DNA from 4 places in the Tissierella sp. genome. Region 4 is predicted to be linked to each of the others. Evidence: a T-box and tRNA genes for the amino acid it is inferred to sense, from the RefSeq annotation. Region 4 holds a T-box; the other regions hold tRNA genes.
The links. The T-box of region 4 lies ahead of leuS (leucine--tRNA ligase). A T-box ahead of a tRNA ligase gene usually reads a tRNA of that ligase, here a tRNA-Leu.
Positions count from the first base shown of each region.

Region 1: it encodes a tRNA-Leu, which carries the amino acid that the T-box ahead of leuS (leucine--tRNA ligase) is inferred to sense. The anticodon was not compared.
Region 2: it encodes a tRNA-Leu, which carries the amino acid that the T-box ahead of leuS (leucine--tRNA ligase) is inferred to sense. The anticodon was not compared.
Region 3: it encodes a tRNA-Leu, which carries the amino acid that the T-box ahead of leuS (leucine--tRNA ligase) is inferred to sense. The anticodon was not compared.

Region 1 covers NZ_JAVKTS010000004.1:36,442-38,655, reverse strand. Annotated here, with positions in the region: gene polA (DNA polymerase I) at 1-1,196, opposite strand, end outside; tRNA gene RIN63_RS10715 (tRNA-Leu) at 1,327-1,413, shown strand; gene RIN63_RS10710 (hypothetical protein) at 1,580-1,921, opposite strand.
Region 2 covers NZ_JAVKTS010000007.1:85,699-87,912, forward strand. Annotated here, with positions in the region: gene glmM (phosphoglucosamine mutase) at 1-98, shown strand, start outside; gene RIN63_RS14190 (DegV family protein) at 124-960, shown strand; tRNA gene RIN63_RS14195 (tRNA-Leu) at 1,067-1,150, shown strand; gene tig (trigger factor) at 1,301-2,214, shown strand, end outside.
Region 3 covers NZ_JAVKTS010000004.1:42,341-44,554, reverse strand. Annotated here, with positions in the region: gene rsxC (electron transport complex subunit RsxC) at 1-686, opposite strand, end outside; tRNA gene RIN63_RS10740 (tRNA-Leu) at 1,263-1,347, opposite strand; gene RIN63_RS10735 (peptide ABC transporter substrate-binding protein) at 1,402-2,214, opposite strand, start outside.
Region 4 covers NZ_JAVKTS010000004.1:199,995-202,208, reverse strand. Annotated here, with positions in the region: gene leuS (leucine--tRNA ligase) at 1-1,201, opposite strand, end outside; T-box leader at 1,287-1,491, opposite strand; gene RIN63_RS11575 (S-layer homology domain-containing protein) at 1,575-2,214, opposite strand, start outside.

The DNA of each region.
Region 1 (2,214 bases), 160 kb from region 4:
TTTTCAATTTCTACACCAAGTCTTGATAATATAACAATATCAGATTTTAGATTGTGTCCGATTTTTTCAATAGTTTCATCTCTGAATAAATCCCCAAAACTATTAGCAAATTCTTCTTCATGCTTATCTAAGCAAATAATATTTGTTATAGAATCCTCAGTTTTCATACCTATAGCAATTATCTTATCCTCAACATAATTACCATCATCTACTATACATTTGAATGCAAACTTTCCTGCTTTTTTTAGATTGTTTACTAATTCACTATAATCTGATTGATTAATTATATTGAATTCTAAGGGAGCATGGAGTTCTTCTTCAACTGAATATCCATCGCTTATCTTTCCAAGCAAACTATTAAATTCTAGGTTTGAGTAGATTTTTATCAAAGGGTCTAAATTAGGTTCCTTTACTTTTAAATCTTCAATACCTAAATCTAAAGGTACTCTTGTCATGATTTCACCAAGTTTTCTACTCATAAAGGCAAGATGTTTATTTTCAACTAAATTTTCCTTTAATTTTTTACCGCTAATATTATCTATATTTTCATATATATTTTCAATTGTACCATATTCTTTTAACAACTTTAATCCTGTCTTTTCTCCAATTCCTGGCACTCCTGGTATATTATCGGATTGGTCTCCCATTAATCCTTTTAAATCAATTAGCTGATCAGGTGTAATTTCATACTTATCAATAATTATATTCCTATCAAATACTTCTAATTCAGTAATTCCTTTTTTAGTAATAAATACTTTAGTACTATCAGTCGCCAATTGAAGATAATCCTTATCTCCAGTGACCAATATAACATCAATTAGATTTTCTTCCCCCATTTTTGCTAAAGTTCCTGCAATATCATCAGCTTCAAAACCAGATAGCTCTAAATATTTAATATTCATAGCGTCAAGTATTTCTCTTATAATTGGAAATTGCTGTACTAATTCTGAAGGTGTTGCTTGTCTATTGCCCTTATATTTATCGTACTCTTCATGTCTAAATGTAGGCCCTTTTTTATCAAAGGCTACACAGATATAGTCTGGTTTTTGTTCTTCCTTTACCTTGTATAACATAGTCAAAAATCCATATACTCCATTGGTATATATGCCATCCTTGTTTGATAACAAGGGTAAAGCATAAAAGGCTCTATATATTAGAGAACTACCATCTATAATCATCAGTTTTTTCTTATCCATTTCCTCACTCCTATTCAAAGCTTCATATCTTCTAGTATACCTCAAAATACAATATGAGTAAACAAAATGAAAAAGAAAAATCTTGATTTATTAAGTTTTATATGCTATTATATTTCTTGTAATCATTTTAGCCGCTGTGATGGAATTGGCAGACGTGCTGGACTCAAAATCCTGTGGTAGTGATACCGTGCCGGTTCGACCCCGGCCAGCGGCACCAAGACAAAAAGAAGTTTAAGCTTTTACGCTTAAACTTCTTTTTTTATGATGTTATAGTTTAAAATCTCACCATGGAATACACAATATGGTCAGCTGCGCTATTAATAAATGTTGTGTCTAAACTCATTTATTTTATGCTTATCCTTAACTAGATAAATTGGAATTTGTTATAAAACATCAGCATAAAATTTATCATTATGTTCTGTAAAAACAACTTCTGCCGGAAACAGATTTGTTCCCATATTCGCCAGTCCTACTACAGGCATTGCCCACTCACTTAAATCATTAAGCAACCTATAACAGTAAGTCCTTTCAGGTTCTGCAATGGTAGCCAATGGAATACCTTCTCTGCTAAATCCAATTGAAAGAACAAAACATTTGCAACATCCATTCGTGAACTTCAATAATGGTTGCTGTAGTGCATCAAAAAACACCTTTGCGCCTCTCTTATTGGGAAGATAATCCTTTACTTCTGATGATATTGGATTAAACGGAAATTTATTTCTCATTCGGGCATAGTAATCTGCAAGGCATTCACATACATATGAGTTAAAATACTCGCCCTGCATATCGACATTCTGTTTTCTTATTTCTGCCGCCGAGGAAAAATGATTCATATAATTTAAAAGTGCAATCAATATTATTAAGTCATCAGAGTACTGTTTGAGATTACTACATTTACTGCACTTACATTTATTGCACAACTTAATCACTTTCTTCATTTAAGTATAAATATCATGATATTACATACTTTACTTGTTATGCGACATAAAAATAATGCTTTAATACAATTCTTTGTTAT
Region 2 (2,214 bases), on a different contig from region 4:
TTCGAGTAATGATTGAAGCAAAAAAAGGTGATGACATAGAAAAGATAGCTTCTGATTTGGCAAAGTTTATTGAAGATAGAATTGGAATCAATTGTTAAACTAAATTATAGATGAGGTGATAGTATGAGTTATAAAATTGTAGCTGATAGTAGCTGTGATCTAAACGAGGAACTAAAAGAAAAGTTAAATATTAGCTTAGTGCCTTTTAAGATAGATGTAGAGGATAGAACATTTATCGACGATGAAAACCTTGATACAATGGAATTAATAAATGCTATGAAGGATAGTCCAAATCCAATTAGAACATCATGTCCTTCTCCAGGCGATTTTGTAGATGAGTACAAGAAAGCAGATGATATTTTTGCAATTACAATATCTAGTCAATTAAGTGGCACTTACAATTCAGCCATATTGGCAAAGGATATAGTTAAGAATGAACATCCGGAAAAATTCATACATGTATTTGACTCTAAGTCAGCAAGTATTGGAGAAACTTTAATTGCAATAAAGATACAAGAGCTAATAGACAAAAAACTAGGTAATCTAGAGATTGTGGAAAAAGTAGAAGATTATATAAAATCTTGTACAACTTATTTTATATTAGAGTCTTTGGATAATTTAATTAAAAATGGTAGGATATCCAAGGCAAAAGGGTTGATCGCTAATGTTTTAAATTTAAAACCTATTATGGGCTCTACTGAGAATGGAGAAATAAAACTTGTTGAAAATGCAAGGGGAACAAAGAAAGCCTTTAGAAGACTAGTTGAAATAATGGGAGAAACCGGAGCGAAATTTGAAGAAAAAGTATTAGCTATTTCCCATACAAATGCCTTAGAAAGGGCTGAAGAACTAAAAAGAGAAATCCAAAGCAGATATAAATTCAAGGATATCATTTTAGTTAAGACAGCTGGACTTAGTAGTGGCTATGCTAGTGACGGAGGTATAATATTAGTGTTTTAAATAGATATAAAGCAAGCATATAGAATCTATTAAAAAATATAAAAAAATATTGACAAGTACAAATATCGTGTTATAATTATATGGTAGGTGATTTTACATCATATATGCGGGAGTGGCGGAATTGGCAGACGCGCTAGACTTAGGATCTAGTGTCATTGACGTGGGGGTTCAAGTCCTCTTTCCCGCACCATATTAGAACCAGTGGATTTGTACCATTGGTTTTTTTACTATGTTTTTTTAATTTATTATGTTGGATAATATTATTTGTTATGTTATAATTTTATGATATAATGAGTAAGTTAAAAATGGATGAATATATCGTTTAAGGAGGAAAATGTAGATGAAGGCAGTATTAGGGAACAAAGAAAACAATACAGTTAATTTTACCATTGAAATAGCAGAGGGTAATTTTGAGGGAGCATTACAAAAAGCATATCTAAAAAATAGAGCTAGATTTAACATACCAGGTTTTAGAAAAGGTAAAGTTCCAAGAAAAATAATTGAAATGAACTATGGACAAGAGGTTTTCTATGAAGACGCAATAAATGTACTATTACCAGAAGCTTATGACAAAGCAATAGAAGAATTAAATCTTGAGCCAGTAGATTCACCAGAAGTTGATATTGAAGAAATTGAAAAAGATAAACCAATTATAATTAAGGTTTCTGTAACTGTAAAGCCAGAAGTAGTATTAGGTGAATACAAAGATGTAGAAATTGAAAAAGCAGAGTATATCGTAACTGATGAACTTGTTGAAAATGAATTAAAATCAGCACAAGATATGAATGGAAGAATAATTGATGCTGGAGATAGAGCCGTAAAAACAGGTGATATACTTACTATTGACTATGCTGGATATGTTGATGGAGCACAGTTTGATGGTGGAACAGCTGAAGGTCAAACATTGGAAATTGGATCAAATAGATTTATTCCAGGTTTTGAAGAGCAACTAGTGGGTAAAAATAAAAATGAAGAAGTTAATGTAGTTGTAACTTTCCCAGAAGAATATCATGAAGAAAGCCTACAAGCTAAAGAAGCTACATTCAAAGTAACTATTCATGAAATAAAAGAGAAAGAGTTACCAGAATTGGATGATGAATTTGCAAAAGATGTATCTGAATTTGACACTCTAGAGGAATATAAAGCAAGCATTAGAGAAAAGCTAGAACAAGACTTCAAAAATAGAGAAGAAATTGAAAATGAAAACAACTTAATTGAAAAAGTTATAGAGTCTTGTGAAATAGATATTCCAGA
Region 3 (2,214 bases), 160 kb from region 4:
ATTTCTATTTTATCATCTTCTCTAATCACTGACTTTAATGCATGTACTGCGTCCATTTTGTTGTTTTCGACTCCAATGAACCCTTTTTCTACATTTAATGCTTTCATAATAGCTCTTAGACCAAATACTACCTTTTCTGGCATTTCCAGCATTAACCTATGATCTGCAGTTAAAAATGGTTCACATTCTGCTCCATTTAAGATAATGGTATCAATTTTTTTCTCAGGCGGTGGTGATAGTTTTACATGAGTGGGAAATCCAGCTCCCCCCATCCCAGTAATTCCAGCCTCCTTAATAATTGAAATTATTTCTTTAGATGAAAGCTTGTCCAAAGATTCTTTAGGTTTAACTGACTCATGGACTTCTTTTGTACCATCTGACTCTATAACAATACATGCTGAGTTCATTCCAGTAGGTGTTGTTATATTTGTGATGCTTTTTACAATACCAGCCACGCTGGAATGAATTGGTGCTGAGACAAAAGCTGAAGACTCTGCAATTTTTTGTCCAATTTTTACCCTATCCCCTACATTAACTAAAGCTTCACATGGTGCTCCAGTATGTTGATGCAATGGTATATATACTACACTTGGCTCATTTGCATAAATCAGGGACTTTTTTTCTGTCAATTCCTTGCTGTGTGGTACATGTACCCCACCCTTAAAAGTGAGATTTTCAAGTTTCATTCTTTCCACCTCTTTATTAATATTTTTATAATAAACATTAAAAAATTAAGCTATATTTCCCCTAGCTTAAAATACTAATTTATATTATAACATTAAGCCCTTGAATTGTACACATTTCATAGATGTAAAAGACTGTCAATTCTTTTACAATCATTGTTAATTTTTAATGTAATCTACTCTCTAAATTATTATTTTTCTAAAAATCACAAAAATGTATTTACTTAAAATATCTTTTATTTTCAAAAATACAGTAATCTAGATATAATAAAAGGACATATTTACAGTTATTATATCAATGTCCTTTATTAACAATAAATTTCTTTAACGATTAATACCATTATTCAAAATAAATTTAGTATTGTTTAACAATTGTCAAATTTACTCGATTTTCATATTTAAATTTTATTAAGAAAATTTCATATTTAATTATTTGCTCCTACGATTCTAAATCTAACAAAGAATCATTAACTAAAATCCTTCCTTAATATCAGTATGTATAATCTACTTAAGCAGATAATACTAGCCATTAGCTAGTATTATCTTATCTTTTATATTTAATTATCACTATTGTATTTTTGGTGCAGGAGAAGGGATTTGAACCCTCACAAGCTTTGCTTACTACCCCCTCAAGATAGCGCGTCTGCCGTTCCGCCACTCCTGCTTTCAATTTACCTACATTATTCTACTACACTTTTATAGTTTTTTCAATTAATATTTATTGTAAATCCTTAGGTATATAACATTTCTCTATTCCTCTATAGGGATTAAAGAAAGCAGGATCAATATCACCAACTATTTTTGTATCCATTAATAGTGCCTTATTTTTATAAAACAAGCTAATATATGGAAGTTCATTAACAATATAAGCTTGTAAATCATCATATGCATTAATTTTGTTTTCTCTAGATCCACTTAAAAAAGCAGCTTCTAATAATTGATCCATATTTTCACTGGAATATTTTATGAAGTTCGTATTATATGGAATTTGCGAACTATGAAAAGCAAATGATAAGTCTGGAATAGCAGATAACTGCCATCCAAGGAGAGCTATATCATAGTCTCCTGTAGAAAGAAGCTCATTTACTTCAATCCATTGTTGTTCAATATCTTCCTTAGTTGCTTCTTTGTCTAAGTTCTTTCCAGTACTAATATTTATATTAATTCCAATTTCTATTAAATCCTCTTGGATTAGCTCTGCAGTTCTAAGCCTCATAGGATTATATGTGTTTGTTAGCAAATTAAAAGATATTGCCTCACCGTTTTCGTCCTCTAATATGCCGTCATCATTTGTATCTTTCCATCCTATGTTATTCAATTCTTTCTTTGCCAGTTCTAAATTATAGCCATAGGTATTAGCTTTCTCTGATAACAACCAAGAATCGGGATGAACTGGGACATCAATTTGAGTTCCATGACCTAAGTAAAGTTTTTCTATTATGGATTGTCTATTTATACCATAAGCTATGGCTCGCCTTAATCTTTGTCCGTTTTCACCAGAAAAAACTTCTTTAGAGAAGTTAAATCCTAA
Region 4 (2,214 bases):
TGATCATATGGTCTTTTGCTTCTTTTACTTCCATTCCATTAATAAAATCAGAATTTACAACTATCCCTTCTGCAGTGTCTGTATAGGCTTCTTTTTCTATATCTCCACCTTTTATTACTTCTACAATAGGAAGATTAAATTTCTTTGCAAATTCCCAATCACGAGTATCGTGTCCTGGTACTGCCATAATTGCACCAGTACCGTAAGTCATTAGTACATAGTCAGATATCCAAATAGGAACTTCTTTTCCTGAAGCAGGATTTATAGCTTTTATACCTTTTATTTCAACTCCTGTTTTATCCTTTGATAATTCAGTTCTTTCAAAATCTGATTTTTTGCTTACTTCGTTTTGATACTCCTTAATTTCTTCTAGGTTCTCTATAGCATCTTTATATTTTTCTATTAAAGGATGTTCAGCTGCTATAACCATATAGGTTGATCCGAATAATGTATCAGGTCTAGTTGTAAATACTCTCAACTTATCCTCTTTTCCAGCTATTTGAAAGTCTACTTCTGCACCTTCAGATTTACCTATCCAATTGGTTTGTTGAGCCTTTACCCTATCAATATAATCTACCTTGTCTAAGTCTTCAATTAATCTATCTGCATACTCAGTTATCTTCAACATCCACTGATTCTTAACCTTTCTAACTACCTCTCCACTACATCTTTCACAAGTACCTTGAATAACTTCCTCATTTGCTAGACCAACTTTGCAAGATGGACACCAGTTTATAGGCATCTCTTGCTTATATGCTAATCCCTTTTCAAATAATTTCAAGAATATCCATTGAGTCCATTTATAGTAATGTGGATCTGTAGTATTTACTTCTCTTGACCAATCAAAGGAAAATCCTATGGATTGCAATTGTGCTTTAAACCTAGCTACATTTTTCTCTGTAACTATTGCTGGATGAATCTTGTGTTTTATTGCATAATTCTCTGTTGGTAATCCAAATGCATCCCATCCCATTGGGAATAAAACATTATATCCTTCCAGTCTTCTCTTTCTAGATACAATATCAAGTGCAGTATAAGGCCTAGGATGCCCTACATGTAGTCCTTCCCCTGATGGATATGGGAACTCTACTAATGCATAAAACTTCGGTTTGTCACTACTGTTTGATGCCTTAAATGGCTGTCTTTCTTCCCAGATACTATGCCATTTCTTTTCGATTTCATTTGGCTTATATTCTCTCATATTCATTCCTCCTTATTTTCTGACGATCAAAGGTCGCCCCTACATTAAGTTTCTTGCCCAAAAATAAATAAAACCTTTCGTCTCTAATAGAGACGAAAGGTTAGTTCCGCGGTACCACTCTTGTTGATATTGCTATCCACTCAAAATATAACGGCATTAAACCGACTAAGACTACTAGATTCACCTTAGTTACTCAAGGACGAGTTCAGTCTTCATCAATACTGTCTTTCACCAACCGACAGCTCTCTACAAAAGATATCCAACCTAATACTTCCATTCATAGTATTTATTAATTTAAAATCTATTATATCCAACAAAACATATAAAATCAAGACTATTTTAAAATATTTGTAATTACTTCTATCTCAAAATTTTAATTGTCTCTATTTAATATATTGTATATTAAAACTACTGCTTCTTCTCTTGTTAAATTATCCTTTGGTCTAAAGTTTCCTTCACCACTTATAAACCCTAATCCTTTAGCTATTGCTATATGTCCCTTTAAATTAGTTGATATTTTATCTGCGTCCTTATATTCTACCTTATATATATCACCTAAATTATCTAGGGGTTCCTGCCCAAAAACTCTAACTATATATTTTACGGCTTCTTCTCTTGTTAGTTTTGCTTCCATATCTTTTTCTTCTTCTTTTAGTATGCCGTCTCTAATAAATCTTTCATACATATAGTTTTCGTCTTCAGGTATATAATATATATCTTTGGTTTGTACAAGTAATTTTAGAAACTCTTTCTGTATTATTTCTTGTTTGGGTTGGAATTCTTCACCTTCGAATAAAATAATATAATCTTGTAATTTGATTATTTGATTTTTAGCAAAGCTATTTTGTATGTCATTATATTCTTGTTTTTCTGTTTTTCCTAATAATTCTTTTCTATTATCTATTACTTCTCCTTTTTTAGCATCTACCACTAAATATTTGTCTTCAAAATCATATACTAGCTTAACATTCTCTTTTTCCTTGTTTTCTATTTGATATTGTAAATCTAATTCT